Regions from separate parts of the Rhizobium sp. BK181 genome, predicted to be linked through region 2. Evidence: riboswitches for the same ligand, from Rfam matches in the RefSeq annotation. Region 2 holds a riboswitch; the other holds the start of a gene.
The links. A riboswitch is a leader RNA that binds a small molecule or an ion and turns the genes downstream of it on or off. The one in region 2 is predicted to bind FMN.

Region 1 (4,208 bases), on a different contig from region 2:
CTTCCACCGTCAGCGACCGCAGCGGAACAAGGCCGGCGAGTGCGGGCGGTTGATGGGCGGGGTCTCCGACAGCCACCCAGAGCAGGCCGTCTGCCTCCTCGACCTTTTGGGTTGCGACGCGGATTGTCTCCGGCGGCGAGAGGCCGGGATGGGCTGGAATGCGAAGACAATTTCCTGCCTGTGAGTAGCTCCAGCCGTGATAAATGCAGGACAAGGCCTCGCCGCGGACAAAGCCATGCGACAGGCGCATGCCACGATGGGGACACCGGTCAGCCGAGGCCGCGACGCGACCCGACTGTGACCTCCAGAGAGCGATCGAGCCGGCTGTTGTGCGTGCGGGGATGACCGTTGCTGGCGGTAGATCCCCTGATAGCGCAACTGGCGCCCAGAAGCCCGTCATTTCGGCTGGCATGGTTTGAACTTTCTTTATATTATCAATGTCTTGTCGTACTTCAAGTGTGGCTGGTCATTTCACGACTTGCAACGGGCGGAAAGCACGTTTGCATAATCTTTTCGCATTGGCAACGCTGATCAAATAACGTGCACTGGAAAATCGAGGCGGCGTTCCCGGGCTAGTTTGGATCCTTGCCAACCGGCGTTCGAACGATGGTTTCCACCCAGACATCGATGGGGCCGAGCGAGCATCCCATTTCCATCATGTCGATCAACTCTTCGGGGCCGGCAACATCGAGTTCGATCCGATCGGCACTGCTGTGGGATATGGATTGCGACAGGCCGAGTTTTTCAGCGTGACGCCTGATCCAGGGGACGAAGGAGGGGGCCTCGAGGTCTCCGAGGATTGTTATTCGTTCCTTCGGTTGAGCCTGTGTTTGTTCTGCCATGAACGTCTCGCGCTGTGTTTGATCACAGCATAGCGTCTAATCGAGCCAGTGAAAGCGCGATATCGTGTCTGTGGACAATGCTGTTTCGTGGAAACGACGGCCGTAACTGGCCGTCGACTGGCCCGGACGGCGGTTTAGATGACGGTGGCCCCCAGACGCGTCCTCGCGTCGAGGATGGCGGCGCAGGCGGCGGCAGCTTCCTTTCCTTTCGTCACGAAATGCTGCTCGAAAAAGCCGACATGGACTTCTGTTTCCTGGAAGTGATGCGGGGTCAGCACCACCGAGATGACGGGAGTGCCGGTATCGAGCTGAACGCGCATCATGCTGTCAAGGACGGTTGCGGCAACGAAATCGTGTCGATAGATCCCGCCGTCAACGACGAAGGCGCAGGCAACGACGGCGTCGTATCGGCCGGTGGCGATCAGTGACTGGGCATGGAGCGGAATTTCGAGGGCGCCCGGCACATCGATGACCTCGATGTCGGAGCTGGACCGTCCGATGGCCGTCCATTCGTCGGCGAAGGATTGAACCGCCTTGTCGACAATATTGGCATGCCAGCGGGCACGGACGACTGCGATGCGTTTTTGCTTTGAAACCACGGTCTGAAGCATTGAAATGCCTTTCAAGGGTATGCCGGTGGCCCGGCTGTGACGACAAAGCCCCGGAGGGCCTGATCCCTTGAGCGAACAGACAGGACGCACTTCTTTCGCTGCGAAAGACGCGCTGCCATGTTCTCTTCCATCCGGACTGTACCGTCGGCTCCGGCATCGCACCGGATCTGCTGACCTTCCGGCAACACCGGAAGCGCTCGCGGGCTCCAGGCCTGGGCCTGATACCGCCGGTGGGGAATTGCACCCCGCCCTGAGAACGGCAACGACCTTAGTCCGGCTGCCACTGGCGATGCAAGTCCCCGTCCGCCGGACATTGTCGCAAAACTGCCCGTTGACGGGCGAGGCAGCCGGTTTCTGGCGAAATCGGCCGCCGGCCTGTCCCGGAGATCAGGTCCTCGAAGGTGCGCTTGATTGCCTCGATCAGGACGACGGCGGAGGCGGCACCTGGATCCATGTGGCCGATGACCCGGTCTCCAAGCCGCGAGGAGCGCCCCTTGGCGGCAACCATGTCTTTTGTCGCTTCCGCGCCCCTCGTTGCGGCCTCGAGCGCAGCGCTCAGACATTGGACAAGGGGGCTGCCTTGAAGGCGAGCGGATCTCGCTGCCGCTGTTGCCGGCAGCCAGGCATCGATCATCGTCTTGTCGCCCGGTTCAGCCTTGCCCCGGTCCTGGATCCCCTGTCCCATTGCCTCGATGGCATCGACCATGTCGTCGTCGGACAGGACCACGCTGGCGCCCCGCGCGCATGAAGGCTGTCGCATAGAGGGGGCCGGTCGATGCGCCGACGGCCGACAGAAACGACTTCGCCGCGGTGTTGAAGACAGTGGTCGCATCGGTCGTGGCGGGATCGAGGGCCGCGACGGTCGCAGCCGCGGCCGAAAAGCCGGGCTCCATCGCAATACCGTGGTCGGCGCGCCCGAATGGTTGTCAGCGAAGCGCGGGACGCGGCTGACGCGCTTGCCGTGCTTGCCCGCGCCCCCTTTATCGAAGCTATCCTCACCGACATCCACTTCAAGCAGGGGCTGGACGGATCGGCACTGGCACGTTGGCAAAGTCGCTGCGACCTCGGGTCAAAGTCATGATCATGTCTGCCGATCAGCCTTGCTCTCCCGAAGCTTCCTTCCGGCTGTCGATATTTCGCCAAGCCCTACGAAAGCAGACAGGTCGTCGCGAGCATAGGGAACGAAGTCAGGGGATATGTCGCGTGAATGGCAATCCGAATGGGGACGGACCTGCTTCGGGTTCGAACAGGGCTATTGTCTCTTTCGGGCCGCTTACTCGCAACGTCAGCGGCGTCGTTTATCAAAGCCGGATATATCTAGCCGGTCTCATTCGCCTGGGGCGTGCTCGCTGGAATCCAGACGCGTGTCGTTATCGTGTTGCCTGATGTCAGGACAAGGCCGCAAAGGATGGCCGCCATGGCCCAGCAGAATGACGATGATGGGAAAGGCCCAGCGGCCCCGGCGGCGCTCCAAGCCGCCGCCGGGAGCTGCCTGCTATGCCGTGAGGATATAGACGATCGCGAGAGTATCGGGATCTACAATGATGATCCGGCCATCCGCAAGGAGGAAGAAGCGGTAGCCTTCATACTCCGGTACGATCTTCACAACCCGCGGCGGCAGCGGTTCAAGATGGACCTTCTTTGGAATCCTGGTGCCGACCGAAACCGTGAAGTCGGGCTCTCTTACCGGCTGGACATGAACCTCCTTCACGACCTGGCGAATTTCCGTCTGCTGCTCGACAGTCACGTTGACGTTCGTCTTGTTGTTCGTAGTCTGGTTGCTCGTCGTGCTGTTGTTGTTGGTGGTGTTGGTCGTCGTCGAGTTCTGGTCGCTTGACTGCTTGGTGGCATCACCGCTCTGGGTAGTGTTGCTCTTGTCGGTTCCGTCAGACGACTTGGACTGCGTGCTGCTCTTCGAGCCTGAGGTCCCCGAGCCGCTGGTGTCGGACTCGGTCTTCTGCTGCGTCGTCGTGCTGCCTGTGGCGTCCTGCGATCCAGTCTTCGACTTGGTCTCAGTCGATGTCTTGCCCGACGCGGTTCCGCTGGTCGAGCCGTCGCTCGACGGCTGCTTGGCGCTCTTCTGGGTTTCCGACCCTGAGCCTGTTTTCTGTTCGGACGACATACTCTTCTTTGAGCAGGCGCCCGAGGCGTCAGGCGAAGAACAATCGGTGCCCGAGGTGCTTGAATCGGACTGCGACTGGTCGGACTTTGTACCCGACTCCGAACCCGACTGGGAACCGGGCTGCGTGTCGGTCTTCGTGCCTGTCTGCGCGCCCGTACCTGATTGGCTCTGGGTCTGCGTATCCTGCTGGGCCTTGGCCGGCAGGGTGGCAAACGGCGAGACGCTGAGCGACAACGTTGCGATGATTATGGCGAGATTGTTGTTCTTCACGATTTGATCTCCTAAAGATCGGGGAACGCTATGCACTGCGCATCCTCATGCGCGTCACGCGTACCCTCAGTGCTGGAAAATGGCGGCTGCAGCCGCCCGTGGTCACTGGATGACCTGGATGACCTTCCGGGAGGAAGGTTCGACGATCACACGCTCGTCGTTGACGATCGCATATGCGTACTTCGGTTGATCAGGAACCGGAGTAACGACAACGGTCTTCGGCAAGGGCTGTCCGACGACAATCTTTTCCTTGACGACGATGCGTTCTGTCGGGGCAGGAGCCTGCTGGACATAGGTCACCACCTTCTGAGGCGGTGGATCGAGAAGGGTACCTGCGACGCCACCGACGACGCCACCGACGGC
Region 2 (4,208 bases):
GCACGCCTCGAAAAGGCGCTCGGTTTCATGGAAGGTGAGATCTCGGTCCTTCAGGTCGAGAAGCGTATCCGCTCGCGCGTCAAGCGCCAGATGGAGAAGACCCAGCGCGAGTACTACCTGAACGAACAGATGAAGGCGATCCAGAAGGAACTCGGCGACGGCGAGGAAGGCCGCGACGAGATGGCCGAACTGGAAGAGCGCATCTCCAAGACCAAGCTGTCGAAGGAAGCCCGCGAGAAGGCCGATGCCGAGCTGAAGAAGCTGCGGCAGATGAGCCCGATGTCGGCTGAGGCGACGGTTGTCCGTAACTATCTCGATTGGCTGCTCGGCATTCCGTGGGGCAAGAAGTCGAAGATCAAGTCGGATCTCAACAACGCCGAAAAGATCCTCGAAGCCGATCACTTCGGTCTCGACAAGGTCAAGGAGCGCATCGTCGAATATCTGGCTGTCCAGGCTCGTGCCACCAAGATCAAGGGTCCGATCCTGTGCCTCGTCGGCCCTCCGGGCGTCGGCAAGACCTCGCTCGCCCAGTCGATCGCCAAGGCGACCGGCCGTGAGTATGTCCGCATGGCTCTCGGCGGCGTTCGTGACGAAGCTGAAATCCGCGGTCACCGCCGCACCTATATCGGCTCGATGCCCGGCAAGGTCATCCAGTCGATGAAGAAGGCGAAGAAGTCCAATCCGCTCTTCCTGCTCGACGAAATAGACAAGATGGGCCAGGACTTCCGTGGCGATCCGTCGTCGGCTCTGCTCGAAGTGCTGGATCCGGCTCAGAACTCGACCTTCATGGATCACTACCTGGAAGTCGAATACGATCTGTCGGACGTGATGTTCATCACGACGGCGAACACGCTGAACATTCCGGCACCTTTGATGGACCGCATGGAAGTCATCCGTATCGCCGGCTACACCGAGGACGAAAAGCGCGAAATCGCCAAGCGGCACCTGCTGCCGAAGGCCATCAAGGAACATGCACTGCAGCCGAACGAGTTCTCGGTCAGCGACGACGCCCTGATGGCGATCAGCCAGCAGTACACCCGCGAAGCCGGTGTTCGTAACTTCGAGCGCGAATTGATGAAGCTCGCCCGCAAGGCGGTCACCGAGATCATCAAGGGCAAGACGAAGTCCGTTCATGTGACGGCCGAAAACATCGACGACTACCTGGGCGTTCCGCGCTTCCGCCACGGCGAAGCCGAACGCGAGGATCAGGTCGGTGTCGTTACCGGGCTGGCCTGGACGGAAGTCGGTGGCGAACTGCTGACGATCGAAGGCGTCATGATGCCGGGCAAGGGTCGTATGACCGTGACCGGCAACCTGAAGGAAGTCATGAAGGAATCGATCTCGGCGGCGGCATCCTATGTCCGCTCGCGCGCTGTCGATTTCGGCATCGAGCCGCCGCGCTTCGATAAGAGCGACATCCACGTGCACGTGCCGGAAGGCGCGACACCGAAGGATGGTCCGTCGGCCGGCGTTGCCATGGCAACCGCGATCGTCTCGATCATGACCGGTATTCCGGTCGACAAGAACGTGGCGATGACGGGTGAAATCACCCTGCGCGGCCGTGTTCTGCCGATTGGCGGTCTGAAGGAAAAGCTGCTTGCAGCGCTTCGCGGCGGCATCAAGAAGGTGCTGATCCCGGAAGAGAACGCCAAGGATTTGGCGGAGATTCCGGACAACGTGAAGAACAACATGGAGATCATCCCCGTGTCCCGCATGGGCGAGGTGATCAAGCATGCTCTGGTCCGCAGACCGGAGGCGATCGAGTGGGATGGCACGGTGGAGACGCCTGTCATCGCGACGGTCGAAGGGCTCGATGAAACAGGCGCGACCATAGCTCACTGAGCCATGTTTGCCACATTCGCGCCTAATTGCTTAAAAACCCTGAAAAGGCTGGCGTTTTCGCCAGCCTTTTTTTGTGAAATTGACCGGCGGACTCTTGCATTTCCTTGATTTGCAGGGTCTTTGGGGTGCGGCGGGCCTGATGAACTCTATTCTGCGCCTAGCTTATAGATTTGAGTCGTTTCGAACCATTTAGAAAGGGGTGGAAACATGAACAAGAATGAACTCGTGTCCGCAGTTGCTGAAAAGGCAGGACTCTCGAAGACTGACGCTGCTTCCGCAGTTGACGCTGTTTTCGAAGTTGTCCAGGCTGAACTGAAGGGCAAGGGCGACGTTCGCCTCGCTGGTTTCGGTAGCTTCACCGTTTCCCATCGCGCTGCCACGAAGGGCCGCAACCCGTCCACGGGCGCAGAAGTCGATATTCCGGCTCGCAACGTGCCGAAGTTCACGCCCGGCAAGGGCCTGAAGGACGCCGTCAACGGCTGATAGGAATTTGCTTGGCGGCCGGGCAACGAGACCGGCGGCACAAGTTTCGGAGGGTTCGGCCATGGCCGGACCCTTTTTGCATTTGGTGCCCTTGTCGGCACGCTGGGGATGCCTTACGAAACGCTCGTTCTCAGGGCGGGGTGAAAGTCCCCACCGGCGGTAAGAGCTTTGCTCGAGCCCGCGAGCGCCTCTCGGCGAATATGTCGAAAGGGTCAGCAGATCCGGTGCAATTCCGGAGCCGACGGTTACAGTCCGGATGAAAGAGAATGAGCGGAACGGGCGAGGGCGGAATCCGTCCTGGCTGCGGTATTGCGCTCATGCGTCCTGATTTGTGTTGGTTTCGGAAAGAAAGACATGAATCAGACTTCTCCTACGTTTTCCGCTTCGCGAGCAATGGCCGGCGCTGCTTGGATGGTTGCTGCAGGCATTGCCTTCTCAATCCTCAATGTCGTCACGCAATGGCTGACAATGAAGCTCGCTTTCCCCGCCGCCTCGGCTGCCTTCTGGCAATACGCATTTGCGTTGGTCTTCTCGCTCCCCTTTCTCCGGCGCGCCGGTCTCGGGGCAATGAGAACGCGCTACCCTTGGCGCCACGTCATTCGCGTTGCCTTTGCCGCCTTTGGCGTGACCACGTGGGTCGCCGGTCTCGCGTCGGTACCAATCTGGCAGGCGATCGCCTTGGTGATGACTTCCCCGTTCTTCATCATCATGGGCGCGCGCATTTTCCTTGGCGAACGCATCGGCGCTGCGAGATGGGCCGCGACCAGTGTCGGCTTCATCGGCGCCATGATCATTCTGCAGCCGTGGTCGGACAGCTTCAATTGGGCTGCGGTCCTGCCGATCGTCTCGGCACTTCTCTGGGGTGCGTCGTCACTGATCACCAAGAGCCTGACGGGTGTCGAGCGGCCGGAAACCATAACGGTCTGGCTATTGGCTCTTCTCACGCCGATCAATGGTGGACTGGCGGTGGCCGCGGGCTTCAGTGTTCCGACCGGTACCACGCTGCTGCTTTTTGCCGTGGCGGGTCTGCTGACCGTGCTGGCGCAATATTTCCTGACGCTCGCCTACACCGCCGCCGATGCCGCCTATGTCCAGCCTTTCGACGATCTCAAGCTCCCGCTGAACGTTCTCGCCGGGTGGTTGGTCTTCGGCTACGCGCCGACCGGATATCTCTGGGTGGGCGCGTTCCTGATCCTTGGGGCATCGCTCTTCATCATGCGGAACGAAATGAAGAGGGAGCAGGCGAACCCCTAGCACTGTCAGAATAAGACAGCCGTGTCATTCCGGTGTCATGCCAATCCCGCAAAACCGCTCTGTTTGAATTCATGGGGGATTTCATGACAACTTTATCGCGCAAGACAGTGCTGGTTGCGGCGCTTCTGACGACGGCCGCGTTTCCGGCCGCCGCGGAGCCCGTTTTCAACCGCATCGCAACCTTTCCGGTGGCATCCAACCTGCCCGAAGGAAAAGACAAGCTCTCGAACACGTCGGCTGAAATCATTACGGCGACCGACGATGGCATGACGCTGATCTACAGCGACAGCCCGCTCGGCGCGATTGGATTTGTTGACATTTCCGACGCCAAGTCGCCGAAGGCTGCGGGCGCGCTGATGATGGACGGCGAGCCCACATCCGTGACATCAGCCGCCGGCAAGGCGCTGGTTGCCGTCAACACCTCGGAGAGCAAGGCAAAGCCATCGGGCCGCCTGGCGATCGTCGACGTTGCCACCAAGAAGATCGAAAACACCTGCGACCTCGGAGGACAACCGGATTCGATCGCGCTCAACAAGGACAAGACGCTTGGCACGATTGCGATCGAAAACGAACGCGACGAAGACATCAACGACGGCAAGATTCCGCAGATGCCGGCAGGCGACCTCGTC

Region 1: another riboswitch for FMN. It lies ahead of FHT77_RS18970 (6,7-dimethyl-8-ribityllumazine synthase); the one in region 2 lies ahead of FHT77_RS21110 (DMT family transporter).

What each region holds. Positions count from the first base shown of each region.
Region 1 covers NZ_JACHZA010000008.1:81,006-85,213, reverse strand. Annotated here, with positions in the region: gene FHT77_RS18980 (Rieske 2Fe-2S domain-containing protein) at 1-412, opposite strand, end outside; gene FHT77_RS18975 (acylphosphatase) at 573-842, opposite strand; gene FHT77_RS18970 (6,7-dimethyl-8-ribityllumazine synthase) at 977-1,453, opposite strand; FMN riboswitch at 1,569-1,715, opposite strand; partial or broken gene dhaL (dihydroxyacetone kinase subunit DhaL) at 1,857-2,370, opposite strand; gene FHT77_RS18960 (hypothetical protein) at 2,373-2,534, shown strand; gene FHT77_RS18955 (DUF1236 domain-containing protein) at 2,949-3,845, opposite strand; gene FHT77_RS18950 (DUF1236 domain-containing protein) at 3,948-4,208, opposite strand, start outside.
Region 2 covers NZ_JACHZA010000010.1:132,076-136,283, reverse strand. Annotated here, with positions in the region: gene lon (endopeptidase La) at 1-1,842, shown strand, start outside; gene hupB (DNA-binding protein HupB) at 2,050-2,325, shown strand; FMN riboswitch at 2,448-2,597, shown strand; gene FHT77_RS21110 (DMT family transporter) at 2,680-3,579, shown strand; gene FHT77_RS21105 (esterase-like activity of phytase family protein) at 3,663-4,208, shown strand, end outside.